4 regions of the Pelosinus sp. sgz500959 genome follow, and region 4 is predicted to be linked to each of the others. Evidence: riboswitches for the same ligand, from Rfam matches in the RefSeq annotation. Region 4 holds a riboswitch; each other region holds the start of a gene.
The links. A riboswitch is a leader RNA that binds a small molecule or an ion and turns the genes downstream of it on or off. The one in region 4 is predicted to bind cyclic di-GMP.
Positions count from the first base shown of each region.

Region 1 (7,522 bases), on a different contig from region 4:
TTTAGCCTCCGGTGATTTTATTGCTTTTGTTCATGAAAAGATGCAGTCTGAAGAAGGGCTACGTATGCGATATACTTTTTCAGGATCTGTATATTTTGAACGTATGAAAGAGATGTCACTCTATTCAACTGATCGTGCTGAAATACAAAAACGGGTATGCAATGCTGGACTAAATAATATTTATAATCGATGTTTGGTATAAGGAGGTATGATCATGAATAAAAATATCTCCCAATGTGTTGATATCAATTCAAAATATTGTCCGTGTTTATTAGCTGATACTAATCATTGTATTTTTTGCAGCCATCTTAAAGGGGAAGCAAATTGTAATTGTAATTGGTCAGGGATATGTATATTATATGAACAGCATTGGCAATATAAAATAGACAAATACAATGAAGAACCCAATAAAATTAGAATTGAAGAACAAGTTGAATTTAGAGTTAAAGAAGAAATTGGAAAAAATACAGTACTGCTTGAATTTGACGTCAGTACTGAATTGGCCGATGGGGTAAAGAAAATAGGATCTTTTTTATTTTTACGTTGCCCAAGTGATCCTTATTTTTTCAATTTCCCAGTCAATATAATGCAGGTAGAAGGAAATACTTTGCAGGTAGCTATTGAAACCATTGGTCCTAAATCAACCAGAATTTTAGCGGAAAATAATACAAAGCTTCTTGTACGTGGTCCTTATTATAATGGTGTTTTAGGAGGACCCTGGATTGACAATATGACCGATGGTAATATAATATTAGTAGCTGGTGGTATTGGGCAAGCACCCGCATTTCCTCTTGCCAAGAAACTGATGACCAATCACAACCAAGTGAGGGCTTTACTAGCACCTGGCAAAGTTGGAAAAGTTTTTATTGATAAACAATTACAAGAAGGCGGCGCTACGGTTTATACTGTGTCTTCCCTACGTGAATTTGGTATACCAATGCTGCGAGAATGGTTTGCGTTGAAACCTGATTTGATCGTGAGTTCTGGACCTGATGAACAGCATTATGGGCTTATTGCAGCTATGCAAGATGTGGGAGTCAATATACCAATGGCTGTTACCAATAATGCTACTATGTGTTGTGGTGAAGGTATTTGCGGTAGTTGCTTAAAAAAAACACGGGATAATATAAGTATTAGAATGTGCAAACAACAAACTGATTTCTTAACAATTATTGAAGATTAATTTAGTTTTAAAGGAGATTATAATGTTAGAACGTCTGCAGAAAATTATGAGTCAAGCTGGAGTTGCTTCTCGAAGAGAGTCTGAAAAAATAATACAACAAGGGCGCGTTACGGTAAATGGTAAGGTTGTCACTGAACTTGGTACAAAAGTGATGCCAGGAAACGATCGAATTATGGTCGATGGTAAGCGTATACAAGGCGAAAAACTGGTTTATGTCCTATTATATAAACCTAAAGCAGTACTTACGACTTTGACCGATCCTCAAGATCGTAAAACAGTCGCATCCTTGGTGAAGGATATTCCTGAGCGAATATATCCAGTAGGTCGATTGGATTATAATACAGAAGGATTATTATTACTAACGAATGATGGAGCATTAACACATTCTTTAATTCATCCGAGTAAGAAAATTGATAAAACCTATATTGCGAAGGTTGGTGGCAGACCAGCTCAAGAAAAAATCGATTTATTGCGGGTTGGTATTGAACTTGAAGATGGTATGACTGCACCGGCCATGATCGATGTAATTGATTATGATTCTGATAAAGATCTTACTAGCTTGAGAGTTACCATTCATGAGGGTAAAAATCGTCAGATTCGTCGCATGTTTGAGGCGATTGGCTCTGATGTAAAACAACTTAAGCGTATCAAGTTTGCTTTCTTAACTCTCGATGGTGTAAAACGTGGTGGATATCGCCATCTGCTTGCACGTGAAGTTGAAGAACTACATAGGCTTAACCAATAAATTTAAATATGTTTTTTAAAATACCTATTAGCTTTTGGGTCAAATGGCTGATAGGTATTTTTCCTTTATAAAAATTTATGTTTAAATACAGGACTAAAGTTGTATAAAATACTACTGTAGTCCTATATTTGAATAGACAAATTATTTGAATTTTGGTAGAATTATCATATAAAATAATAGTGGGCAAACTTTTCGAAAGAGAAGGACGCAAAGCTATGGATCTAAGGACACAACTGTGTTTATGATTGCCAAGCCGCCAGTTTAGTCGAGACTAAAATGTATTACCAGACTAAAAGTCTGGTTTTTTATGTTTTTAAACTCTAAGAGAAGCGAGATTTTGGAAAGTGCCACGGTTAACTTATTTGAGGAAGGGGCTGTCTATGCAACAATCACTCATCACATTGATTAAGAGTTTAAAGTTAACTGAAGAACAATTGGATAAATGTACTGATGAGCAAAACAAAAATGAATCTCAAATCGGTATTGGTCCAATCTATATTTTTGATAAAGAGTACAGAGTTCGCTATGTTAGTCATAGTGGTGCCAAAAAATTGGGATTAAAATCCTCTGATATCGAAGGCAGGCATTGGAGTGAAATCGGATTAGACGTAGAGTTTATCGAAAAATTAGAGCAGCAGATTGGCGAAGTGCTTAGTACAGGTAAGACATTTGAATGCGAAACATTTCAATTATCTAAAATACAGGGAAATAAGTATTTTCAATATACACTAAGTCCTTTATTCTTTGGGATAGGAGAAGATAGAATGGTTCTATCCCATATAAAAGATATTACAGAATATAAAACATCGGAGATCATTTTGACGAATCAAATTGAACAATTACGGCAAGCCATCAATAAAATCGATCTGATCGGCGAAATGGCGGCAGGAGTTGCTCATGAAATTCGTAATCCGATGACCGTGATTAAAGGTTATCTGCAAATTTTCAGTAAAAAAATTTCTGGAAATATGGAAGAACAACTCAATATCGTATTAAGTGAGCTTGATCGAGTTGAACAAATTATTTCTAATTTCCTGTCGGTGGCTAAAACTAAAGTACCGGTGCCAAAATGGCAGGATCTCAATAAAATTATCAGAGAGATTGCTCCTCTTATTTTTGCTGATGCGATTAATCAGGGGATTAATCTCAATGTAATTTTGGCTGATTCATTGCCTGATTTATTGCTAAACTCAACAGAAATTAAACAATTGATATTAAATCTTGCGAGAAATGGTATAGAGGCTATGGAGCAACATGGTACGTTAATTATTGAAACAAGTCAGAAAGAGGATAAGGTATATTTGCGTATTTCAGATTGTGGTTGTGGAATTTCGAAAGAATGGCAGGATAAAATGTTCACTCCTTTTTTGACAACAAAAGAAAATGGTACAGGGTTAGGTTTATCTGTTTGTAATGGTATTGTTAGACACCATAATGGGCTGATTACAGTGCAATCAACAGAAGGAGAAGGAACGACCTTTACAGTAGTATTCAATAAAATACAAGAAAAAACAGTGTAAAAACGCAAAAAATAAAGATAAAAAAATCGCATTTTAAAATTGCTAATGGGTGGTATAATAATAGATACTGCCCATTTTTACATTTGGTTTGACTAAATGGGATGGTATCTGAAAAAGTTTTATATGAAAAGGTGATTAAATGAAGAAAATTGTTATAATTGGTGGTGGCGCAGCTGGAATGATGGCAGCTGTCAGCGCAAGTCAACATGGTGCGAAGGTAACATTGCTAGAAAAAATGTCTGTTCTTGGTCGAAAGGTATCGATTACTGGTAAAGGTCGATGCAATATAACTAATATTGCAGATAAACAGACGATTATTAAAAATATTCCTGGAAATGGTTCTTTTATTTATAGTGCCTTACATAATTTTGGCAACCAAGACATCATTGATTTTTTGCATCATCATGGTGTCATGACAAAAGTAGAAAGAGGTGGGCGGGTTTTTCCCGTGAGTGATAATGCAAAGGATGTAGTTGAAGCTTTCCGAAAAGCTTTAAAAGAAGGTCAGGTAGAAGTCATAACCGGTCAATCTGTTAAACGAATTCTTATGCACAATGGTCGCGTGACAGGAGTACTTGCTGGCAATAATATAGAATATCCTGCTGATGCTGTTATCTTAGCTACAGGTGGTGCTTCCTATCCAGGGACCGGTTCGAGTGGAGATGGTTATCGTATGGGAGAAATGGTTGGACACACCATAGTGCCCTTAAAACCATCCTTAGTGCCTCTGGAAGTTGGCGAAGATTGGATTGGTGAACTGCAAGGATTATCACTTAAAAATGTGACGGCAAGTGTCATTTTTGATGGCAAAAAAATGGCAGATGATTTCGGAGAAATGCTTTTTACTCATTATGGTTTATCAGGTCCTATCATTTTATCTTTGAGTAAAAAAGTTGCTGAAATCTTTAAGAATAAGCCTGGGGAAGAAGTTTTAATCGAAATAAATTTAAAACCAGCCTTAACAGCCGAAGTTCTTGATAAACGAATTCAACGAGATTTTGAAAAATTTTCCCGCAAACAACTTAAAAATTCATTAGGTGATCTTTTACCTGCGAAATTAATTAATGTAGTCATTGATCTTGCACATCTTGATCCTGACAAATTTGTACACCAAATTACCAAAGACGAACGTGCTCGCTTACAGCAGCAAATTACAAATCTAACATTCACGATCACCGGTACAAGACCCGTCAGCGAAGCCATCGTTACTGCTGGCGGCATTCATGTCAAAGAAATTAATCCTAAGACAATGGAATCAAAAATCGTTGAAGGTTTATTTTTTGCCGGTGAAGTCATTGATATTGATGGATATACTGGTGGTTTTAATTTGCAAGCTGCTTTTTCAACAGGTTATATCGCAGGTCAAAGTGCGGCAGAGAGATAAAATGAGTCGCAGTATAACCCCCTTAGGAAACGACACATACTAAAGGAAACTGGTAAAAAAAGTGGGGGCATCAGCAATGAGGAGATCCAAAAAAAAATGGATAATCGATGTTGAAGGTGTATTAATCTATTTACTAAGTCTTTGTATGATCGTATTATTATTGTCTCAAATCTTGTTATTAAAAGAAGGTACACGATTCTATTTATCAAAAGTGGATCAAATGGAGGGGGAGAGCCTCAGTTTAGATATGCCTTTATATGCAGATACGCCATTACAGATCACTGAAGAAACAACCGTTGGGACAGATTATCAGCACTTATTGCGTAAAAGCAAAGTCATTGTGATCAAAATGATCAAAGGTTCTAATGGTTCAGCTATTTTTATTCTTGTAAATGGTAAAAAAGTCGATGATTTTCGGAAAAATAATAGTAAACTTACAGTCTATGATGGCGATTATGTTGAAATCGATGGACGTTCTTCGAGTCAACCCCTTCAATTTGTGATAAATATTCCAGACCAAGGATTCCTTTCACCCCCAAATGGATTGATTCTTGAAGGGGAAAATCAAATTTTTACAATCGGTAAAATAAAGTTCAAGAGTGAATGAAAAGGATAATAACATTTTATGGTGAATATAAATAAACAAAGGATTGTTAATTTTTCGGAGGAATAGATAAATGATTATTGTAATGGCAACCCCCACGATTGAGCAAATTGATCGTGTACTTGAGAAACTTCATCAGCATGGATTAGAAGCAAGTAGTCTACAAAGTTATGGAAAAACAGTAATCACTGCCATTGGCAGTTCACAGACCCAAGACCCAGGATTTTATGAGCGTATGCCTGGGGTAGAGAAAGTGATGTCGATTGTTACGCCGTTTAAATTAGTGAGTCGTGAATTTAAACAGGAAAATACGGTAGTAACAGCTGGCAGTGCTGTATTTGGCGGTCAATCCATTGCCGTGATTGGTGGGCCATGTGCTATTGAGAGTTATGAGCAGTTGCATGAAACTGCAGTGGCCATAAAACAAGCCGGTGCATGTATGCTAAGAGGCGGAGCCTATAAACCCCGAACATCTCCTTATAGCTTTCAAGGACTTGAGCAAGAAGGATTAAACATACTTAAAGCTGTATCTAAAGAAGTTGGATTACCTGTCATATCAGAAGTAACAGATCCACGCCATGTCGAAGGAATGAGTGATGTTGTGGATATGTTACAAATCGGGACGCGTAATATGCAGAACTTTGCGCTGCTCAAAGAAGTAGCTAAATGCCGAAAACCAGTTTTATTGAAACGTGGAGCGTCGTCTACGATGGAAGAATGGTTGATGGCGGCTGAGTACATTATGGCTGGTGGCAATGAAAATATTGTGTTATGCGAACGTGGCATTCGTACGTTTGAAACCTATACACGTAACACGCTGGATCTAAATGCTGTACCGATGGTAAAGCATCTAAGCCATTTACCAATTATTGTTGATCCAAGTCATGGAACAGGAAACTGGCGATTGGTCAATCCCATGTCTAAAGCTTCACTAGGTGCTGGTGGCGATGGTTTAATCATTGAAGTACATCCATGTCCAGAAGAAGCTGTCTCAGATGGTCAACAATCCTTAACGCCTGGAAATTTCCAGCAACTGATGACAGAAATTCAAGTCATCGCGATTGCAATGGGGCGTAACATTATATGAAGGAGGAGTTTATGAAGAAAATAATTATTGCAATTGATGGACCGGCTGGAGCGGGAAAAAGTACAGTTGCTCAAATTGTTGCTCAACGTCTTCAGTATGTTTATATTGATACTGGAGCTATGTATCGATGTATTGCTTGGAAAGTATTGCAAGATGGTTTAACTGCTGATGATGAAGCGGCCATCGTAGATATTGCACGTAACATTAGCATTAAACTAATGTATATTGATGGAAAAACTCAAGTGTTTGTTGATAAATGTGATGTTACAAATGCCATTCGTAATCCTGAGGTTTCTCGTATGGTACCAGAAGTCGCTCAATTTGCTGTTGTGCGAGAGGCTATGGTTGCTCTGCAACGTCAGATGGCCGAGCAGGGTGGAGTTGTAATGGATGGTCGTGATATTGGTACTCATGTGTTACCGAATGCAGAAGTGAAAATCTTTCTAACCGCGTCCATTGAGGAAAGGGCACAGCGTCGTTGGCGCGAATTGACAGATAAAGGTTTTAGTGTTAGCTTAGAAGAACTTACGAGTGAGATTGCCGATCGGGATAAAAAGGATTGTGAGCGTGAGATATCACCCTTAATTCAAGCAACTGATGCAATATTGATGGATACCACTGCTCTCTCTATTGAGCAGGCAGTCAGTGAGATCTTGGCAATTTGTAAGGAGCGATAGAACGTTGTATAGTTTAATACAAAAAATACTATATTATTTTTTCAAACTATTTTTTCGCTATGAAATCATTGGCGCAGAGAATATACCTGTGAGTGGTGGCGCAATTATTGCAGCAAATCATATTAGCTTGTGGGATCCTCCTGTTGTAGGTGCAGGTACGATTCGACCTATTCATTTTATGGCTAAAGAAGAATTATTTGCGGTCCCTCTGTTGAAGTGGATCATTACTAAGATCAATGCTTTTCCTGTACGGCGTGGCGCTGCTGACCGTACAGCGATTCGTTATGCCATTGATTTACTTAAAAAAGGTGAGATTCTTGGA
Region 1 is NZ_JBGJZL010000008.1:138,527-146,048, reverse strand. Features, by position in the region: gene ACAN52_RS14020 (FAD-dependent oxidoreductase) at 1-202, shown strand, start outside; gene ACAN52_RS14015 (hypothetical protein) at 215-1,183, shown strand; gene ACAN52_RS14010 (pseudouridine synthase) at 1,206-1,928, shown strand; cyclic di-GMP riboswitch class I at 2,101-2,189, shown strand; gene ACAN52_RS14005 (nitrogen regulation protein NR(II)) at 2,309-3,448, shown strand; gene ACAN52_RS14000 (NAD(P)/FAD-dependent oxidoreductase) at 3,588-4,832, shown strand; gene ACAN52_RS13995 (hypothetical protein) at 4,909-5,439, shown strand; gene aroF (3-deoxy-7-phosphoheptulonate synthase) at 5,510-6,523, shown strand; gene cmk ((d)CMP kinase) at 6,535-7,200, shown strand; gene ACAN52_RS13980 (lysophospholipid acyltransferase family protein) at 7,205-7,522, shown strand, end outside.
Region 1: linked by a shared signal. The riboswitch ahead of ACAN52_RS14005 (nitrogen regulation protein NR(II)) and the one ahead of ACAN52_RS11720 (galactose ABC transporter substrate-binding protein) in region 4 are both predicted to bind cyclic di-GMP.

Region 2 (7,522 bases), on a different contig from region 4:
GAACTAGACATCCTTTGCACTATTTTCGTGAGAATGAGCCAAAAAATTGCAGATACTGTCAGTCTACTGAAAAAAAATGAAACTAAATTAGAGCATAAAGTTCATGAGCGAACAATTGAACTATCGGATATGAATATAGCACTTGAAGAAGAAATTGCCCAACATCAAGCGGCCAATAGAGCTCTTAAGGATAGCCGGGATGCACTTGCCATTAGCGAGTCTCGTTACAAAGATCTATTTGACTACATGCACAATGGCTGTTCATATCATAAGGTACGATTCGATGAAGAAAATAATCCCATAGATCTTGAATACATTCACGTTAACCACGCCTATGAAAAATATGCCGGATACCTTGCTTCTGAACTTATTGGAAAAGGGCTAACAGATATTTTCCCACACATAAATAACGAAAGCTTTAATTGGATAAAAGCCTATGCAACTGTAGCGATTTCTGGTGAACCAATTAGTTTTACACAATATTTCGAACATCAACAGCGATGGTATTCTATTTCTGCCTATAGCCCTACAAAAGATCATGTAGCTGTCATTTCAGAAGATGTTACTAAATTTATCACTCTACAAAAAGAAATCACCCGCATGGACAGGCTTAATCTAATTGGAAATATGGCTGCAGGCTTAGCACACGAAATCAGAAATCCCATGACCGTCGTAAAAGGTTACTTACAACATTTTAAGAGAAAAATCCCTAATATTCTGCACGATCAATTGGATTTAGTTTTAAGCGAATTAGCACGTATCGAAACAATCATTACCGATTTTTTAGCAATATCCAAAACCAAGTCAACAGAACAAGAAAAACAGGACTTAAATGAAATTATTAATAAAATTGCCCCATTACTACTGACAGATGCACTCAAACGAGGAATGAATCTTGAATTTAAACTCTCTAGGGATATTCCCCAGCTTATTCTAGCGGAAAAAGAAATTAAACAATTACTTTTAAATCTTGCTATGAATGGGCTGAATGCGATGAAGCAGCATGGTACATTAACAATTGAAACCAAATATCAAGATGGCTCTGTGATTTTATGCATAGAAGATTCCGGTTGCGGTATTCCTAAAGACTTACAAGAGAAAATTTTTGATCCCTTCTTTACAACAAGAGATGATGGTACAGGACTTGGTCTTTCTGTCTGTGCTAGTATTGTTGAACGTCATAGTGGTATCATTAAAGTCGATTCCGAAGAGGGAAAAGGAACTCGTTTTGTTATCACTTTCCCAGTAGAAAAAAATTAAGCAACCTCTTTAAAGCAAAAAAATGATTAAATTCACGTTATTCGCGGATTTAATCATTTTTTACTTTGCATTTATATTTTTATGCTTTTCTATAAATAGCAGGCGCCACAAACTGATATCGACTTTCATGACGATTAATTGATTCAGAATGGCCAATGAATAAATAGCCCCCTGATTCCATATGATCATAAAATCGATTGATTAATTTTTCTTTAGTCTCAGCATCAAAATAGATCATTACATTACGACAAAAAATAAGATGGAATTTCTTTTTGAAAGGAAATGTTTCACTCATAAGATTAAATCGTCGAAATATGACTTCCTGCCGTATTATTTCTCTTAGAACACTGTACTCTGAATCGATTTTATGAAAATACTTAGCACGCCAGTAAGCCGGCAAATTGTCTAACTGATTACTAGGGTAGACGGCTTTTTGCGCCTTTTCTAAGACATCTGTTGAAATGTCAGTAGCTAAAATTTTCGTATCCCACCCACTCTTTTGCGCGCCGAAATAAGAGTTAATCAGCATTGCTAACGTATATGGTTCTTCACCTGTAGAGCAACCAGCACTCCATACCCGCAGATCTTTCTTTTTGGCCTCAACTGTAGCGAGATACGGTAGAACCACTTGCCCTAAAACTTCAAAATGTTGTGGTTCTCGCAAAAAATAAGTATGGTTTGTCGTAAGCTTATTTACTAAGATTGTCCCAGACTTGCCTGTACGATCACTTTTCACATGAGAAAAATACTCCGAAAAATTATGAAAACCGCATTGCGCTATATAGTTATTCAAACGTCCGCACACTAACACTTTTTTTTGTAATAAGTTGATTCCATAATTAGCCTTAACAAATCCAACAAGTTCCCTAAATTCCCGTTCCGTTATATCTTCCATGGTTTTTCCTCCTTTCAAGCATACAAACAAAAATAGTATGATTATTTCTTTACTTTCGATGGGACTATGATTTGCCAACTTGTACTCGTCAAAAATAATTTTTGATTTTCTTAACTCTATTTATCTCTTCTTTTCCATTGCTAAATAGGATGAACTTAACATCATATTATAGTTATTACCTTATTAACTGCTTAATTTCTCCTATCTGAAAACGCAAAAAAGATCAGGGGTATCCTGACCTTGGGTATGTTAACATAAAGCAACATAGCAGCCTGGCAATCTTGGTCGTGATACGACTGTAGACCCATAGCTTTGCGTCCCGATCTTTCAATAGGTTTGCCAATATTATTTTTTTGTCTAAAAATGTATAATTATTTTATATTTCATTATATTCTTCTTCTATAATGACGTCAATATTTTATAAGAAAATAGCCTAACTAACCAGAACCTAAGTTTTATATCAATATAAAAAGCATATAGCAAAAAAACTTTCAAGAAAATCTTGAAAGTTTTATAATTGATGTGGTGCGGGAAAGAGGACTTGAACCTCCACACCTTGCGGCGCCAGATCCTAAGTCTGGTGCGTCTGCCATTCCGCCATTCCCGCTTATGAAATTTGTTGTACAAACCCCGTGGTTCTTATTATAGCAGATTAGTAATTAAAAAGAAAGGTTTTTTTTCATCTTTTTTATAAAAAGAATTAATGGTGCATACTATGGTCCATTGCTGGCATCATAGTCGTTTGTGTATTATCTGGCGTAGTAGCTTGATCAGTTGGCTCGACTGAATTAACTAAGTCTAACATCATTTGTCTGAGTGCAGGATCTCTTGATAGCATTTGTTTCATCATAGCCTGCATTTCAGGTGTTTTCATCATCTCAAGACACTTGGTTTGCATTTCAGGGGAGTTCATCATTTTATGCATATCCATATCTCCCATTTGGCCTTTTTCCATCATCATTTCATGAGTTGATGGTGCATTTTTTTCAGCAGCGCTGACAACATTCGTAGACAATGTGACTCCTAATACCGAAACCCCGAGTAAACCTCCAACAATCCAACCTGTCATTTTATTTTTCATAATCTGATCATCCTTTCTTATATCATTTTGCTAAAAAGATTGTAATTGATCTTTGCACTATAATCATACCAGACAATTATGAAAAACTGATGAATATTTGTTGAAAAACTAATGAAGTTTAAAAAAACCATACCCTCAAATTGAAAGGGTATGGTTTTTTATCACTTTGCCTGCTCCAAAGCCTTATGTCCTGCCTCACTAAATTGTTTAAAAGAAAGTGTTGCACCAGATATGGAGTCAACCTTATTTAAGTCTTGTGTTTCTATAAGCCTCGGACCATAGGACATGGCCCCTTTAAGTCCTTGTTGAGCCTTTTTATAGAATTCTGGATTTTCAATTGTACCATTTGTTTTTCCATACTCACTATCTTTTACCTTACCATCTTTTTGAATGCCTTTATAGTCAGCCTTAGTAATTTTACCTTGTTGAATCGTCAGCGTCAGCTCGCCTATGGCACCACGTTCATCAGGGCTGCTTTTACCTGTGTAAGTTCCATCCTTATAAGCCGTATGCATATCATGATTTGCATGACCAGAGTGATCTTCAGTCTTTTCACGACTGCAACCAGCAGCTAGAATGGCAATCATACAACCTACGATTATCATAGATAACCATTTCCTCATGTTCTTCATGAAACTTCCTCCATCTTGCAAACGATCCTCTGATCTTTCCGATCTACAATACGACCGTGTTCTAAGACTACACACCGTTCAGCTAGTTCTGCCACTCTTGGATCATGAGTAACCATAATGATCGTATGGCCTTCACGATGAAGTTGTTGAAAAAATTCTAATACAATTTTCGCATTGGTTTCATCTAAATTACCCGTTGGTTCATCAGCTAAAATGAGCATGGGATAATTGATTAAAGCACGAGCGATACATACACGCTGTTGTTCACCACCAGAAAGTTGACTAGGCAAATGACGAGCCCTTTCTTTGAGACCTACACGCTCTAAAGCCGCCAAGGCCTCCTGCTCATCAGGCATACTATGGTAATATTGTGCTACCATAATATTCTCCAAGGCTGTCAAATAAGGAACAAGGTGAAATTGTTGAAATACCAACCCAATCTTATCTCGACGCAACATGGTTAGATTTCGTGCAGTCACACCAGAAAAATCAACTCCATCCAATACAATGGATCCACTAGATGCTTTATCCATACAACCAATAATATTCATCAAGGTCGTCTTTCCAGAACCAGATGGTCCCATCAACGCCAACCACTCACCCTGCTGTACTGTCAAATCAATGTCTTGAAGAGCTTTTACATTTCCATAAATCATGGAAACATCATGTAACTCTAATAAACTCATCTTGATAACCTCCTTTATTCTCCTCTAAGTACAATCGCTGGTTCAACATCTGTTGCAATCTTGACTGGAATCAAACAAGCTAGACCAGTTACTGATACAGATACAACTAAGGCCAGTAACACAATCAAGGGTTGGAATGAAATTCCCCTGCCAAAGACATTGACACTCACCGCTTGTGCAAAGAAAAATCCTAAAATTGTTCCCATCAGTCCGCCTAAAGTACCGAGCGCTAAACCCTCTCCTAAAAATTCTAGAATAATACTGCGATTTTCGGCACCTAATGCTTTTTTCAAACCGATTTCTTTACGCCTTTCTGTCACAACTGCCATCATCGTCGTAGCCACACAAATCAACGTAAGAAGGAGTACTACGATGGTGACCAAATAAACCAGAGCCTGCAGCTTACCGAGTACAGTTTGCTCTGACTGCGTCACTTGCTTGACCAGTCGTGGCGCTACACCAGGAACTTGTTGTTCAATCGTGTGAGTCCATTCAGTCAATTCCGTCTCATTGGCTGTAATGCTAGCCTGAGCTACGCTGATCATACCTTCCTTATGAAGCATCTGTTGCAATAAAGAAAGATCCAGAAAAACAAAATTTTCTTCCTTACCACCTGTACGGACAATACCAGCAACCTTCACTTTTTTCTCACTGTCATTGCTAGCTAACGTTACCAACTGCCCTGGTTCAATTTGCAACCGTTCGGCTACTTCAGCACCAAGGACAACGTCTTCTGAATTTTCATCCGGCCAAACACCTCGGATCTGCCAATAAGGACTTACCTTCTTTACTGTTTGAAAATGAGTGCCGGCGACTAATAAGGGTTGCTCATTTACTTTCATATGATCATAAAGATAAGGAGCAATGCCAATGAGCTTATCAGAAGGCAATAAATTGGCTATGCTTGAAATTTCATTCTCCGCCAACACTTGCTGCTCACCTGTCGGTAATAGAAGTAAATTGGCACCATAAGAACGAAATTCTCTTCCCATTTGACGTGGGACATCATAATAAATTGTCACAAGCCCCGACAATACCGTCGCACCGATCGCCACAGCCAATAAAGCAATCAGCATCCGAGATCGACGGCGAAGTAAAGCATGCCAAATCATTGTAAAGTACATTGATTGTTTTGTCATTTTTTATCACCTGCCATGAAGTACTGCTGCTGGACGCAGCGATAAAAGCATTCGTATTGCCGGAAAACTACCGACCAAAGTAATTAAGATTACTGACATAACAGCCCACGGGATCACCATGAGATTGATCGCCACCGCTGAACCAAAAACATTTTGACCAATAATTTGTGCAAAACCTAAACCTAGAAAATAGCCTGCCACGCCACCGGCTAGACCCGTTAATGTAATTTCAGTAAGGGTCAAGAGTAATACATCTCCATCAGTAGCCCCTAGTGCTTTGAGTAAACCAAATTCACGACTGCGCTCCATCATGTTAGCCGTTAGCAAATTGGAAATTCCTAACGCTGACCCAGCTAAACTGAGTACTGTAATGAGCAGCATTAATAGCTGAGTTTTTTGTAAAATCATTCCTTCAGATTCTGCCACTTGGCGAACCGGTTTTGCTCTAGAACCACCGATCGCCTCTTCAATTTGATAGGAAATTGAACTTACATAAGCCGTACAGTACCAAGTTTCCCAATCCTTCAAAGAAAGACTTTTCGGATCATGAGCTGCTTTACGAGCTAACTCATTCTCGGGTGTTGTAATGGCACTTACATCTATTTTGCTGACTTTGCCCGTCAGATTCAATGCTTTTTGGATAAAGGATAGTGTCACAAAGATTTGCTCATCTTCTGGACCACCACTGTTAAAAAGCCCCTGTACTAGTAATGTTTCATGTCGACCATTCGGCAAATTAACATCCACTGTATCACCTGGCTTAATGCCTAATTTTCCTGCTAATACAGTGCCAACCATAACACCATTGGCCTCTGCATCACCGACCCAATTGCCCTCTACAGTCCACCAAGATTTCAGTTCTTTAATACCTGTTTCTACAACTTCACCCGTTGGCAATTCCAATTTTCGATTAAACCAAGTGCCTACCATCGTTACATTGATATTCCCCGCCCCTATAGCCACTTGGGATTCTAATGATGGTGCAAATCCAACGATATTATTAGACCAAAAAATAGTCTTTAATTTACCAACATCGCTTTCTTGCAAATACTGCCCTGCCCCAACCGAACTGTTTTCCAGTCCATAAATTTCCCGCAATACGGAGGCGGATCGAGGAGTGACTACAATATTTGCTCCATAAGCTTTCAATTCACGGTTGACTTTGTCTCCAACATCTAGCATTACATTGAGCATGGCTGTCGTCAAAGAAACACCTAATGCAATGGTAACCGCGACCATAAACATCTTTCGGCTCTGCCTGACAAGAGCTCCTTTCAGCATTTGCCAAAACATAGTTCATCCTCCCTTACTTAAACCGATTCTTTTCTTTTTCTAAACCAGCAACTTCAACCATGATTTTCCCTTCTGATACCTTGTAGTCAACTGGAATTGGATTGCAGCCACCCTTAAAACCAATCGTTGCTGTATTCATCACCACATCACAAAGGGCACAGACAACTTGATTATCACGTTCAAAATAACCTGTTGGCCCACAAATTTCGCAAGCATCAAGCCCTACGCCATAAGCAGATCCACTCTTTTTAATGATAATAAACCGAACAATTTCACCCGTTGACGATTGATAAGAAAAGCGGTGCAAGTGTCCATCTGAGACTTTCTCCAAGGAAATAGGAATCTGTCCTTGTTCAGCCACCACTGGCACTGCGGGAACAATCTCAGCTTTTTCATCGGCATACCCTTTGCCAACTGATGAGCAAAAAAATACAACCAGCACACTTAAAGAAACAGCTATACCCCATCGCATTTTTTTGCGCACCGTTACCAAAATTTTTCGGTACTGAGCTGGATTTAATCCCTCTGGCTTAGAT
Region 2 is NZ_JBGJZL010000010.1:119,152-126,673, forward strand. Features, by position in the region: gene ACAN52_RS16120 (cache domain-containing protein) at 1-1,260, shown strand, start outside; gene ACAN52_RS16125 (CheR family methyltransferase) at 1,340-2,155, opposite strand; cyclic di-GMP riboswitch class I at 2,419-2,506, opposite strand; tRNA gene ACAN52_RS16130 (tRNA-Leu) at 2,679-2,762, opposite strand; gene ACAN52_RS16135 (hypothetical protein) at 2,856-3,236, opposite strand; gene ACAN52_RS16140 (FMN-binding protein) at 3,398-3,868, opposite strand; gene ACAN52_RS16145 (ABC transporter ATP-binding protein) at 3,865-4,554, opposite strand; gene ACAN52_RS16150 (ABC transporter permease) at 4,569-5,693, opposite strand; gene ACAN52_RS16155 (ABC transporter permease) at 5,700-6,986, opposite strand; gene ACAN52_RS16160 (Fe-S-containing protein) at 7,000-7,522, opposite strand, start outside.
Region 2: linked by a shared signal. The riboswitch ahead of ACAN52_RS16125 (CheR family methyltransferase) and the one ahead of ACAN52_RS11720 (galactose ABC transporter substrate-binding protein) in region 4 are both predicted to bind cyclic di-GMP.

Region 3 (7,522 bases), on a different contig from region 4:
TATCTTTTACAGAAGATACAATTTGCTGACTCCCACCTGCCATCTCTTCAATTGCCGCTGAAATACCACGGATTTCATCAGATACATTTTCAACAAGAGAAGCAATCTCAACAAAAGATTGTCCAGCTAGATGAGCAACTTCGGTACCCTTTTTCACTTCATTTGTTCCTTCATTCATAACCATGACAGCCTTATCAGTATCGCCCTGAATCTCTCCGATCAATGTTGCAATTTCTTTTGCCGCTCCGCTAGACTGTTCCGCAAGTTTCCTAACCTCTTCTGCAACCACAGCAAAACCTCGCCCTTGTTCTCCAGCGCGAGCTGCTTCAATGGCAGCGTTTAAAGCTAATAAATTTGTTTGACCTGCTATGCCAGAAATGGTATCAACGATTTGCCCAATTTCCTTTGAGCGTTCACCAAGTTTAGCCACTACCATCGCCGAATTATTCACTGACGTTTCAATGTTGGCCATCTGGCTAGTAACCTTTTGAACGGCTTTGCCACCTTCGAGAGCAGCACTTGATGTTTTTTCGGCTGTAGCAGAAACACTACCCGTATTTGCTGCAATTTGTTGAAGACCTGCCGACATTTGCTCAACAATGTTCATTGTGGTGTCTACAGCCTGCATTTGATTCCCAGTGCCGTTAGCTACATCTGCAATTGCCGTTGACACTTGATCTGCAGCCTGGGCCAATTGCTCTGTATTTGCTGTTAATTCTTCAGAAGAAGCCGACACCATTTCGCTAGCCTCTTGGACTTTTACAATCATTTTTCTAAAATTCTCTATAGCACTAGACACAGCTCGCGCCAATATGCCGATTTCGTCATTAGATGAATGGCTAATACTCACAGACAGATCACCATCACCAATCTTCGCAACTTCCTTAGAAATCTCTTCAATCGGACGTAAGAGTCTCATCAGGAATATCCATGCCACAAATCCAACAATAAGAAGAGTAATCAAAAGAGAAATCGTCATTGAAATTAAACTTGCATAAAAATCGCTTTTAATCTCACTCTTTGGTAAGCTAACAAGAACGAGCCAATCTGTATTTTTAACAGGCACGGCGAGAACCAAAGACTCTCTCCCTGCTAAATCTTGGTATGAAGTAAGATGCCCTGGATCATTTATTACAGTCTGTAAGGTGTTTTCAGGAATCTTTTTCTGTTCTTTTAGTAAGTCACTATTTGTATGGGCTAATAGTGATCCATCTCGAGCAACAATGGCAATTACTCCAGTTTGCCCTACTTTGATTTGGGCCAAAAAGTTTTGAAGTGTTGCTAGGTCGACGGACTGAGCAATCATTCCCACCATTTTCCCATCGCCCCCCTTAACAGGTTGGGTAACAACGACGGAAGGGACTCCTGTCGCCCTGTTAATCAAGACATCACTAATGTGTGATTTTTGATCATTCATTGTATCTTTAAAGAATTTGCGATCGGCTAAACTAGCTCCTATTGCTTTCACTTCATACGGAGTGGTCGCAATACGAGTTCCCGCTGAATTAATAAAAACGAGATGATCAGCTCCCCAAGTCGCAGCAAAATATGTATCGATCTTCCCTTGTATACGAGAAGCATCCCCTGATTTTAAGTCAGGGTCTTCAGCATAAAATTTCCCACTTCTATTAAATGAAGAAAATAATTCACTCACCTCACCAGCAAGCTCAAGAGCTTGACCATTCATATCTATTTGTGTACCATCTAATGTTTTTCCATAAAGAACATACATACCTGATGCACCGACGACAAGACCTGTTACGAGAAGAGAGATTAATAACAATGTAATTGTTTTTGTTTTAATCGACATATTTTTTCTCCTTTATTTTCAAGAATAAACATTAATTTGTTTATAATTGATCTACACTTTTATAATAACTTCAAAGTTGCTCTGCAGGGAAGATAATTCGACAATTATTTACAAAAAAATAACATTTTTAGGCATTCCTTAATACCATAACATCTCTTTATGTTCCTCGTCCACTCTTCCCAGTTTTCCGTCACAACTTTAAATCTTATTTTAAAAAACAATAAAACCTAGACGGATGCCTAGGTTTCAATACCTCTTTCAAGGGTAACCTGGCAATCATAGACTGATAGTCCTTAGATCCATAGCTTTGCGTCCCTACTTTTCAGTAAGTTTGCCAAATATTTTTTTAGTCAATAAACATAGTTAAAATTTACATTTTTTACCAATAAAAAATTTAAGCAGAAAGGCTGTGAAGCAGATATTACTTCACAGCCTTTAGTTTTTCTAATCAGCTTGTTTATAAGGTTATCCCATTATTATTACTTTGTCAACACTTTTATTGATAATGACTATCATTGAGAATATTGTAAATATTAAGTCAATTTTTTAAAAGGATATCAATAACAATTAGCTATTGATCACATTGAAATTGTTAAGTAATAAGTTGTCCTTCGCACTGCTTTCTGTTATGAAAATTATCGTAAGCAATGATCTGTTTTCCTCTTTTTAAGTACATACATATTACGATCGGCGATGTTTATTAACTCATCGATTCTTTGTGCGTCCTGAGGATAGGTCGCAAATCCACTTGAAACAGTAATACTCATTTTTAAACTTCCAGATAGTTCTTTTAATTTTTCTTCAAAGCGATGAACAATTACCTTAATATCATTTTCATCGGCATATGGCGCAATAATTAAAAACTCATCGCCCCCCCAGCGAGCAACCATATCACTTTTCCTGATATGAGTTAACAGCAATGTTGAAAGCTCTTGTAATACGAAATCTCCTTTTACATGTCCATGTGCATCATTGATGGTCTTAAAGTTGTCGCAATCTAAAAGAGCCACACTTAATTTCTCATTGTTTTTCTTCACCTTCGCCAAAAGAGTCGGGAAAATAGTGTTAATAAACCTTCGATTATAACAACCTGTTAGACTATCTTTTTCCGAAAAAAATTTAACTTTATCATATTGGCCACCAGCTTTAAAAGCGATAAATAAAAAAATAACTCCAATGATCGGTGGAGCAGTCAGTGGATAACCCACATAAACATAGGCATATAGTCTCATAACTGTAATAGCCGTTAAAACAATGAGACAAGCAGCGATTCTTCCTGTATATTGCATATCGTCACCCTTCTATCCCAATATATACAATTCTAGAAAATACAGCATTAGTACATTTAATTAATCATTTGTAATTATTAAATCATTAATTAAATTCGTGAATAATGATTATTTACCTTTAATTTTCTTAATTTTTTTCGACTTACTAATTTACTATAAATTAAAGATATTACATTTTATGGTCTTATAAAGAAAACTTGACTTCAGTCCCCAGCCCAGACCAAAGTCTTAGTTACCCTTACTTCTAATCGAGAAAGTGTTATACTTTCTTTTGATTACGTAAAAAAACATGCCCTTTGCTTCTGTTATAATAATCATAGAGCGTATCGCAAAAAAATGATGAATTAACTACGAAAGAGGTGTTTTTTTGGAAACAATCCTAGTCTTTATTCTTTTCTTTGTTTCTCTGCTTATTAGCATTTACAACGAAGTATCAATACTCGTCCCTCTTCTGTTAGGACTTATTGGCTTTACTTTTGTATCCTTACGCAAAGGTTATAGGCTAAGTAGTTTATGTAAGATGATACTAAAAGGCTCACAAAAAGCCCTGATTGTCATTAAAATTTTTGTACTGATCGGCGCAATTACTGCGGTTTGGAGAGCTTGTGGCACAATTGCCTTTATCGTCTATTATGGAACAGCCTTCATGAGTGCAAAGTATTTCATACTGTTTGCATTTTTGTTATGCTGCATCGTATCTTTCTTGCTTGGAACTTCATTTGGCACTGTGGGAACGATCGGTGTTGTTCTTATGGTTATGGCCAAAAGCGGTAATGTAGATATCAATGTAACAGCAGGTGCAATCATTGCAGGTGCCTATTTTGGTGACCGTTGCTCCCCTATGTCCTCCAGTGCCAATCTCGTCGCAGCCTTAACAGATACGAAACTTTATATCAATATTAATAACATGCTTAAAACCACGATCATCCCGTTCTTACTCTCTATCATAGGCTATATTTATTTATCATACTTAAATCCTCTTGCCGTTTATAATCAAGAAATCGGATCTGAAATCTTAAATGCCTTTACGATCAATCCTATTGTATTATTTCCTGCTGTGATTATCCTCCTTCTTGCCGCTTTTAAGATTGATGTAAAACTCTCAATGGGTATCAGTATTTTATCTGGTATATTGATTGGATTCTTTGTTCAACACATTACATTTTTTCAAATGCTCGACTATATAACCACTGGCTACAAAATGGATAAAGTCAGTTTTTTCGCAGAGATCATACAAGGTGGAGGTCTCTACTCTATGCTTAAAGTTTCTCTGATTGTACTCATTTCTTCTGCTTATTCTGGCATTTTTGAAGGCACTGGTTTATTAAGTGAAATTGAAGTTTTTTTTGAAAGACTCAGCGACAAAATCAATTTGTATCCCGCCACAATACTTGCAAGTATCGTCACAGCCGCCTTTAGCTGCAACCAGACTCTTGCAATTATGCTTACTCATCAAATTCAATACAAGATCTATGAGAAAAAAGGTCTTGCCACCTACCAGCTTGCCCTAGACATAGAAAACACTGTCATATTAATATCAGCCCTTATCCCGTGGAATATTGCAGGAGCGGTCCCTGCAGCAGCCCTAGCTGCCGACTCAGGTTTCATCTTCTATGCATTTTATCTGTTTTTAGTACCACTCACTAATTTGTTCACACGAAAAATTCTCATTGAAGAAAGACTTCTTCAATGAGAATTTAATGCACATCCCTAAGCACTTAGTTATTAATGGGAACTATGCAGGAAATTTTTTCAATATGTCGAATTTTAAAAATTAGAAACATCATTAATACTCATTCGATATTAAAGGAGATTTAGTAATTATAGTGACATATATTAATACAAAAAAATGTATTTCTCTACTTTTCCTAATCGTACTCCTAATGATTAGTATCATCTTACCAGTCACGGCGCAAGGTATTACAAAAAAATCTGTTTTAGTGCTCAATTCCTATCACAAGGATTATAAATGGAGTGATAATATCGTCGAGGGAATCACTTCTGTCTTTGGTCCAAATGCCCAAAACATTGACCTACAGATTGAATATATGGATACACACAGAATCTCTGATAATGACTATATTGACCAACTCTCTAAGACATATAAATATAAATTTCAAGAAAAAAGATTTGACGTGATCATCGCCTCTGATGATCCAGCTTTTGCTTTCTTATTAAAGTACCATGACCAACTCTTTCCTAATACACCTATCGTTTTTTGTGGGGTCAATTATTTTGATGACTCAATGCTCACTGGGCAAACACTTTTTACTGGTGTTGTTGAAGGACAAGATATCAAGTCAACTCTCGATATTGCTTTAAAATTACACCCTGCCACTAAAAATGTATACGTCATTAATGACAATACCATGACTGGAAAATCCATTGAAAAAACGTTACAAGAAACAATTCCGCAATTTAAAGATCAAGTTAACTTCATCTCTTTAGAAGAGTATGATATGAATGAAATCAAAGAAAACGTAGCTCATCTACCTCCTGACAGTTTAGTCCTATTTTTGATTTTTTTTCAAGATCGATCAGGTAATAAATTTTCCTATTCAGAAAGTATCTCTCAGATTTCAGCAAGCAGTACCGTTCCTATCTATGGTGTATGGGATTTTTCTTTAGGTTCTGGGCTTGTCGGCGGAATGCTTACAAGTGGCTATTACCAAGGAGAACTAGCAGCTAATCTTGCCCAACGAATATTACACGGAGAAAAGCCTTCGAATATCCCCATTGTGAAAAATAGTCCAAACCATTATATGTTCGATCGTAGTCAAATGAAACGATTTAATATCAAACCGTCTGATCTGCCACAAGAAAGTATTATTATTAATGATACTTATTCTGGGAAAAAACAAATTCTAGTACTTAATTCATACCACAGCGGTATGGCCTGGACAGATAGCCTTATTAGCGGTATCAAGTCTATCCTCAATGCAAATACGGATATCGACGCATCTTATGAATTCATGGATACTAAACAAAATACAGGGCCAGAATATATTCAAAAACTTTATGAAATATATAAATATAAATTCCAAAATAAACATTTCGATGGAATTATTATTTCTGATGATGATGCTTATAACTTCTTACTCAAGTACGGTTGGGAGATTTTCCCCAACATACCCATTGTCTTTTGTGGTGTAAATTATTTTCAAGATAGTGATCTTGCTGATAATAAATTGATTACCGGTGTCCTAGAATTGGTTGACGTACAAAAAACCATTGAAATTGCACTGAAATTGCAACCGAACATCAAAAATATTGTCATTATTAATGATAAAAGTCTTACAGGGGAAGCAAATAAAAAATTATTAAATGATGTCATTCCAAACTTTTCTTACATCAATTTTATCTTTTATGAAGATATGAATATGTCTGAAATACAAGATCGTGTTGCTAAGCTATCAAATGATACAATCATCTTATTATTAAGTTTCAATAAAGATAAATCTAATAATATTTTTTCTTATGAGGAAAGCATTCGTATTATTGCCGAGACAGCGGTTGTACCAATTTATTCAGTTTGGGATTTTTACATGGAACGGGGTATCGTCGGCGGAATGCTCTCTAGTGGTTATTATCAAGGTGAGACCGCAGCATCGATGCTCTTACGTATACTAAATGGAGAAAAACCGCAAGATATACCCGTTGTAAAACAAAGCCCTAATAAATATATGTTCGATTACAAATATCTAGCTAAATATGACCTTAACCCAGCACTTCTACCTGCTGACAGCATTATCATCAACAAGCCCCTTTCAATTTTTGAAAGATATTCTACTTTTTTCTTGGCAGGATTGTTAGTCATTCTTTGTACAGTCTCAATCACTCAACGTAAGAAAGCAAGAGATCAACTAAAAATTTTAAAAACGCCTGATTATCTAACGGGGATATTAAACCGCGGAACGGGCCTAGCTTTCCTGCAACAGGAAATCGACCATTCAAGTAAAAACAATAGTAAACTCACAGTTATTTTTACAGATGTAAATCACCTAAAGATAGTGAATGATACTTATGGACACCAAGCAGGCGACAACTTAATCCAAGCTACCAGTCAATTGCTTCTTAAAAAGTTGCGTAAGTCTGATGCCGTATGCAGATTTGGTGGTGATGAATTTTTACTCATATTACCAGGTTGTGACCGAGGGCAAGCCATGGAACTGTGGAGAAAAATTGAAGACTGCATTGATTTCTATAATAGCGAACAACACCATAACTATCCTCTCAGCGTGAGCCATGGATTTGCTGAATATGATCCTACAGACCCTATTTCAGTAAACGATCTCATTAACAAAGCTGATACAGAGATGTATGCTGCCAAACGTCTATATAAGTTAACATTAAAAGAAAAATCTCGTTGATTTCTTTCACTTTTTACTCACAATGAAATTCAGCATAAAAAAAGTCTAATCAT
Region 3 is NZ_JBGJZL010000009.1:162,338-169,859, forward strand. Features, by position in the region: gene ACAN52_RS15305 (methyl-accepting chemotaxis protein) at 1-1,810, opposite strand, end outside; cyclic di-GMP riboswitch class I at 2,071-2,156, opposite strand; gene ACAN52_RS15310 (GGDEF domain-containing protein) at 2,446-3,099, opposite strand; gene ACAN52_RS15315 (Na+/H+ antiporter NhaC family protein) at 3,467-4,792, shown strand; gene ACAN52_RS15320 (ABC transporter substrate binding protein) at 4,926-7,469, shown strand.
Region 3: linked by a shared signal. The riboswitch ahead of ACAN52_RS15305 (methyl-accepting chemotaxis protein) and the one ahead of ACAN52_RS11720 (galactose ABC transporter substrate-binding protein) in region 4 are both predicted to bind cyclic di-GMP.

Region 4 (7,522 bases):
CCTGATTCCAAGGAGGTAGTTAGTGTTGAAGGCAATAGAAAAGGTAGCAATTTTTCTTGTTATACTTGGTTTAGAAAAGGCTAAAAGCATCATTGCATTAATGGATAGCGATGAGATCAATAGGATTATTCCTAAAATTCGCAAACTAATCGAAATTTCACAAGAAGTACAAAAAGATGTATGGAATGAGTTTAGGCAATTGGGCTATGAGGATAAAATGAATCCATCTGAAACTCTAGGTATTATAAGGTTGTTGTTTAACGGTAGTAAAATTAGCGATAAAAGTCAAAGGCCATTTTTTAGGTAGAAAAAGTCATACGTTAATCTTGACGATTGACTACCTTCCCATTACAATAATGACAACGAGAAAATGATGGATTTTTTATTAGAAATGAGTAGAAAAGGCAAGCACTATTTGTCGTGAAGAGAAATAGTGCTCTTATTATTTGATATTATTTCTGAATTTCTATCGATTATATTTGAAAGGATTGATTTCAACGTATGAATTGTTCTATTCAAGAGGAGACGATTGCTCCTGAAGAAAAATCTCGATCATCGGTCCTATGGATCGCTTTACTTTTAGGAATGTTAGCCTCTTTTGGACCCTTATCCATTGATATGTATTTGCCGGCTTTACCTAACTTAGCAAATGATCTACATTCGAGCACATCCTTAGCGCAGCTTAGTTTGACAGCATGTTTGCTAGGAATTGCATCAGGACAATTATTTGCAGGTCCAATTAGTGATGTACGGGGGCGAAGAGGACCTTTGTTAGTCGGTTTACTGAGCTATGCGATTTCTTCTTTGTTGTGTGTGTTTGTTCCAACTATTTGGACATTCGTACTGATGCGATTTATTCAAGGACTAGCAGGATCTGCAGGTATTGTTATTTCGCGAGCCATTGTAAGGGACCTTTACTCAGGGGCGGAGATGACACGGTTCTTCTCATTATTGATGTTGGTGAATGGGGTTGCTCCTATCCTTGCTCCCATTTTAGGCGGGCAAGTTTTAGAAGTCACATCTTGGCGAGGAATTTTTGTAGTATTGTCAGGCATGGGGATGATTATGCTAGTGGCTGTCTTCTTTGGGTTAAAAGAAACCTTGCCGATTCAGCGACGTTCCCAAGGGGGCGCTCTCAATACTTTCCGCACTTTCCATAAATTAATTGGTAATCGATCTTTTATGGGGTATGCATTAACACAAGGATTCGTTATGGCAGCGATGTTTGCGTATATTTCTGGTTCTCCCTTTGTTTTGCAAAATATTTTTGATGTATCACCTCAGATGTTTAGCTTGTTTTTTGGTATTAATGGTCTTGGCATTATTATCGCTGGTCAAGTGACTGGGAGATTAGCAGGGCGGGTTCATGAAAGTAAGCTTTTGATTGTAGGTCTTGCCATAGCATTTTTTGGAGGGATTTCCTTGCTTGCTATGACTTTGATAGGGGGAGGACTTTACACTGTTTTAGTACCATTGTTTTTTGTGGTATCGAGTGTTGGAGTTGTTGGTACCAGTAGTTTTTCATTAGCCATGCAGGATCAAGCAAAAGCTGCAGGCAGTGCATCAGCTCTTATTGGACTCTTATCCTTTATTTTTGGTGGATTTATGGCACCTCTTGTTGGTATCGCTGGAAGTCATACCGCCATTCCTATGGGCGTTACCATTGCTGTTGCTGAAACAGCTGCCGTTTTAAGTTATTTTATCTTAGTAAAATCGAAATGACGATACAAAAAGATAGAATAATCATGAAGGCTTATTGTAAAAAAAAGGAACATATAGATGCGGAAATATAGTTAAGTGTCAGTTAAAGTAGAAATAAGTAATATTTTACAAGGAATTTAGTTATGATATAGCGAATATAAAGAACTAAGTTAATTAAAATTATGTTGATTAGCTGACTATAGCAATTGATAAAAAGGGCAAACTTGTCGAAAGGCAAGGACGCAAAGCAGTGGGTCTACGACCGATATTGGTTACGATTGCCAAGCTACAAAGAAAAATTCTTTGCGAGCTTGTTTTTTTTATGCCCAATTACAGTGATTGATCATTCTTTTGAGGATATAATCAACCAACAAATATCTAAAAGAATAATTAGCGCTAGTCGATGATAGGATCACTGATGAGAGGAGATGAGAAGGGTAATTCGAAGAAGTAAAATCAAAACAACTTATTTTTACGGAGGGTGCTAATGAAAAAATATATGAAATTGTTCATTACGGTCATGTTTTTTTTAGGTATTTTGGCTTTAACTTACTATTCTTCAGGATTCTCATCAACAGAGCTACAAAAGAAAGCAGTTATTGGTGTGATTGTTGGCACATTTGATGATACCTGGAGGACATGTGTGCGAAATGAAATCTACAAAATTGCTGAAGGGAAAATTAAAGTTGATATTTGGAATGGAAATAATTCTCAAACCGTAGAAAATGAAAAAATTGATCTGATGATTCAAAATAAAATAAGTTCACTTGCCATCAACCTTGTTGATTCAACTGCAGCTGGTGAAATCATTGAAAAAGTTAAAAAAAATAATTTGCCAGTTATTTTTTTTAATCGTGAACCCTTGCTAGAAGAACTTAAAAAATGGGATAAAGCTTATTATGTGGGGGCGAAAGCTGAGCAATCTGGGACTTTACAAGGACAAATCTTAGTCAATTATTTTAAAACTCATCCTACCGCAAATGGTGTTATTCGTTATGCAATGCTCAAAGGTGAACCAGGGCATCAGGATGCTGAATTGCGGACAAAATATGTGATTAAAGCGATGGAAGATGCTGGTTTTCACGTACAAAAAGTAGCAGAAGATACAGGAATGTGGGATCGCATCAAAGGTCAGGAAAAAATGGAACTATTCCTTTCCTCACACGGCGATGGAATTGATTGTGTGATTGCCAATAATGATGATATGGCCCTAGGCGCCATTGATGCTCTGAAAAATAAGGGTTATTTTCAAAATGGAAAATACATACCTGTTGTTGGTGTTGATGCTACAACTCCAGCGTTAAAGGCACTTAGCGAAGGTACTCTTCTTGGTACTGTTTTAAACGATGCCGTGCATCAAGGAAGAGCTATATTTAATCTTGCGAATGTTTTTGCGGAAGGGAAAGTGCCGAGTAACGAAAATATAGGATATAAAATCACTGATGGAAAATACGTGTGGATTGATTATAAAATAATTACTAAAGAAAATATCAATGACGCAAAGTGATTTCGGGGGAGGTATAAGGTTTGTTAAAAAATGCAAAGGTTGGTTCTAAAATATTAGTTGGATTTGGTATTATTTTAATTATGATGCTAATAACTACAATTGCGGCTTTTTATAATTTAAGAATTATGGAAAACGCTACAAATAAAGTAGCTAATGATTCTTTGCCATTGGCGCGCATGGTTGAGGAAATCGGCACTGAGTTATCCAATGAAGAGGCGGGCGTTCGTGGCTATATTGCTAGTAACGGCGATGAGCGATTTTTGGAATCCTATGCTGCAAGTCGCAAAAATATCGATCATATTATGAAAGAATTAGAAGGATATTATTCTGTATATCCTGCCTTGGAAAGTATCGTAGAAAATGAAACAAAACCTAATATTGAAGTCATTAATAAACACTTTGATAGTCAAATTGACCTTATTAAAAACGGTAAACTGCAACTGGCACAAGCAAGATTAGCAGATGGAAAAATTTATATGGATGCATGTGGGCATGTTCATAAAAAGTTGCGTAAAGAAATCAGTGAATTGACGAATCGTGAATGGATGAGTAGCAAATCAGCTGGATTATCGGCAAAGTGGAGTATGGGAATTATATTTTTAATTAGTATTATGACGAGTGGTATGATTGCATGGTTACTTTCACGAATGATTGTGACTCGGTTGCATCAATGTGTAGTCTGCTTACAAAAAGTTGCTCACGGAGATCTATCTGTTGCGCCCATAAAGATTGGCGATAAGGATGAAATTGGGGAATTGGGTATTGCTACCAATACCATGTTAGAAAGTCTTAAAAATATTGTTTCGGTTGTATCGGATACAGCTCTACAAGTTACTTCTTCTTCTGAAGATTTATCTAATAGTGCAGAGCAATCAGCATTAGCGGCGAATCAAGTGACCGTTACGATCACAGAAGTAGCTCAGGGAGTAGAAAATCAATCAAAGGCTTCCGATGAAGCTTGCGACGTTGTAGAGCAAATTACGATAAGTGTACAGAAAGTTGCAGTCAATGCAAGTCGTGTAGCCAATGTAGCTGATAAGACATCTCAGGTAGCGCAGGATGGCAGTCATGCGATTGGAACAGCTGTTAACCAGATGATTTTAGTTAATCAATCTTCTCAAATTGTCAGTGAAGCTGTTACGAAACTAAGTAATAGCTCACTTGAAATTGGACAAATTGTAGATGATATTGCAAATATTGCAGGACAAACAAACCTATTGGCATTAAATGCTGCCATTGAAGCTGCCCATGCAGGTGAGCAAGGTAGAGGTTTTGCCGTTGTAGCGGAAGAAGTACGAAAATTAGCTGAAGAATCTCAAGGAGCGACCAAAAGGATTGCTGGAATCATTGGTATTATTCAAGATGATATGAAAGCAGCTGTACTTGCCATGAATCATGGTGCACAAGAGATTGCCATAGGAACACAAGTCGTTACTATGGCTGGACAATCATTTAATGAAATACAGGAAAAGGTTAATGAAGTTTCTTCACAGGTTAATGGAATTTCTGCGACGCTACAACAGTTAGTAGTCGGAAGCCAACGAGTCATTTCCTCAGTTCAGACCATTGATACCATTACGAAGGAAACGGCGAATCAGACTCATACTGTATCAGCGGCTACACAAGAGCAATTGGCATCCATAGAAGAAATCGCTTCCTCTAGCCAGAATTTAGCTCATTTGTCCAATAAACTAAAAGATGCAGTGAATCAGTTTATCGTATAAATCAAGAAAAAAGTAGATTTTATATGGATTTGGCAAGGAGATTATGGTGATAGAGCGAACATAAACATTCAAGGTGATTTTTTTATGGAATCAGAAAATATAACACTTTCTAGGGTTCCAAGTCTTTTTTTATATGATCAGTATTTAGAGTGCCTGTCGAAATGACAACAAAAAGTCAAAAGTGATGATTGTTGAAAGGGAGAGGAAAGAAAATATGCGTATTGAAAAAGAAAAGTCTCAGTTGTTATTAATTGATGTTCAAGAAAAACTATTTCCCCATATGGAGAATCAAGAAATTCTTCGTAAAAAAGTGATTACCTTGCTCGAAGGTATGAAAGCTCTCGCTATTCCTATCATGGCCGCACGACAGTATCCAAAAGGGTTGGGCGATACGATTGAAGAACTAGGAGTATATTTTTCTCATTACTATGATAAAATGGCCTTTAGTTGTTGTGGTTCAGCAGAGCTACTCGCCGAATTTGACAAAACAGGTAGAAAAAATATTATTATTACGGGTATAGAGGCTCATGTTTGTGTATTACAGACGGTTATTGATTTAAAATCTCTAGGCTTTACACCGATTGTAGTTGTCGATGCAATTAGCTCTCGTGACAGGCGAGACTATGAAATCGCATTAAAACGCATGGAATATGAAGGTGCAATTCTTGCGACTGTGGAATCCATACTCTTCGAACTTTGCCATAGTGCGGGGACTGAGGACTTTAAGAAGATTTCTCGTCTAGTAAAATGAAGATAAATGTTAGGAGGGTAAAGGATGAAACGTAATGCTATTCTTGTAATAATGCTCATATGTTTAAGTTTGTTAGGAAATACTGCATTCGCGAATGTAGGTTATTTGGGACCAGCAGGTACTTATACTGAAGAGGCTACTATTCAATTCTTTGGACAAGGAGAGACAATAACACCCGTATCCACAGTTGCAGAATCTTTAGCCATGTTGAAATCAGGAAAATGTGAGTATGCAGTCGTACCCATTGAAAATACAATTGGTGGCCCTGTGTATAATTATCTTGATGGGGTTGTAGCAGATGACTCCTTTACTGTTGTTGGTGAAGTGGATTTACCAATCCGGCAAACCTTGCTTGCTTTACCAGGGGCTACAATACCGCAAATCAAAACAATCATGTCTCATCCACAAGGAATTGCTCAAAGCAAGGCTTGGATGAAAGCCAATACTCCTGATGCAACTATTGTTGAAGTGTCGAGTACGGCTGAAGCGGCTAAAAAGGTGGCGGAGTCAGGAGATACTTCAATGGCAGCCATTGCAGCATCACGTACTGCAGAAGTGTACAATTTAAATATTTTAGCCACTGATTTGCAGTATACAAATACTAACGTAACTCGTTTTTGGATTGTTACATTAAAAGCAAAGCATACGAGTGAAGGAAATAAAGCATCAATACTCGTCAACGGCTCGATCAATTCCGTGGTAAAATTGTTATGCGAATTAGAGAAAAAGGGCTATGCTGTACAAAGTCTTCATGATCGACCATTGAAAACAAAAATGGGAGAGTATCAATTTGTTATTGAAGTAGTCGATCATAAGCAGCAAAATTCTCTTGAAAATATTCTTGCTCGTAAGGATTTGCAACTGCAAATTCGAATTTTAGGTAAATTTAACTCAAAGTAAAACGAGCTAGGTGATCGTTCGAATTTTAATAAAAAAATTTGAGTCATGATTCACGTATAAGGTGGGTTGTGGCTCTTTATTTCATGACTATTTTTCTTGGAGTATGAATAGTTCTTGTAAAAAATGTAATTGACAATAATGTAGGAATTTAGAAAATTATGGCGAATGTAGCAATATGATATGGTTGGAAATGAACGACTCCAGGCGACGCGACTCCACATATGGAAAGATGTCCATTACAACTCTGATTGGGGCAACCAGAGGAGATTTTGTGAAACTCGTCGATCATTCAAAAAAATCCTTGTAAAGGAGAGCGAAAGATGGATAGAGGTAAAATTCTAATCGTCGATGATGATGAAGGATTGCTCCAGTTAATTGTGAAATTACTTTGTCGGCATGGTTGGGATGCTTTTCAGGCATCGAATGAAATAAAGGCGCTAAAAGAAATTGAAAATAATAAGCCAATGCTGTTGTTGGTAGATTATCAATTACAAAAAGTAACTGGCGGACAATTGATCAAAAAGGTTCAAGAAAAATTTGGAGAAATTCCATTCGTTGTGATGACAGGTTACGGTGATGAAAAAAAAGTTGCAGAGATGTTTAAGTATGGTGCGAGAGATTACCTAGTAAAAGACACTAACTTTTTAGAGCAATTACCTCAGGTTATTGAACAAGTCGTGGAAAAAATTCAAAAAGAAAATTTAGATAAAGAAACCTTCGCATTATTGAAAAATCAGGCTGCCATTATTACCTTTTCTGAAGATGCAGTTATTGCTATGGATCTAAAAGGGATTATTCAGTATTGGAATCATGCTGCTGAAAAAATATATGGTTATTCATCCGCAAAGGCGATAGGATCTCTTTATTTAGATTTGCTTTCTCCTCAATATAGAGAGATGGATATGATTTTCTTTGATATATTGAGTGCAGGGGATAAAT
Region 4 is NZ_JBGJZL010000006.1:245,751-253,272, reverse strand. Features, by position in the region: gene ACAN52_RS11730 (hypothetical protein) at 26-307, shown strand; gene ACAN52_RS11725 (multidrug effflux MFS transporter) at 502-1,722, shown strand; cyclic di-GMP riboswitch class I at 1,909-1,995, shown strand; gene ACAN52_RS11720 (galactose ABC transporter substrate-binding protein) at 2,189-3,208, shown strand; gene ACAN52_RS11715 (methyl-accepting chemotaxis protein) at 3,229-4,932, shown strand; gene ACAN52_RS11710 (hydrolase) at 5,147-5,683, shown strand; gene pheA (prephenate dehydratase) at 5,708-6,583, shown strand; gene ACAN52_RS11700 (response regulator) at 6,904-7,522, shown strand, end outside.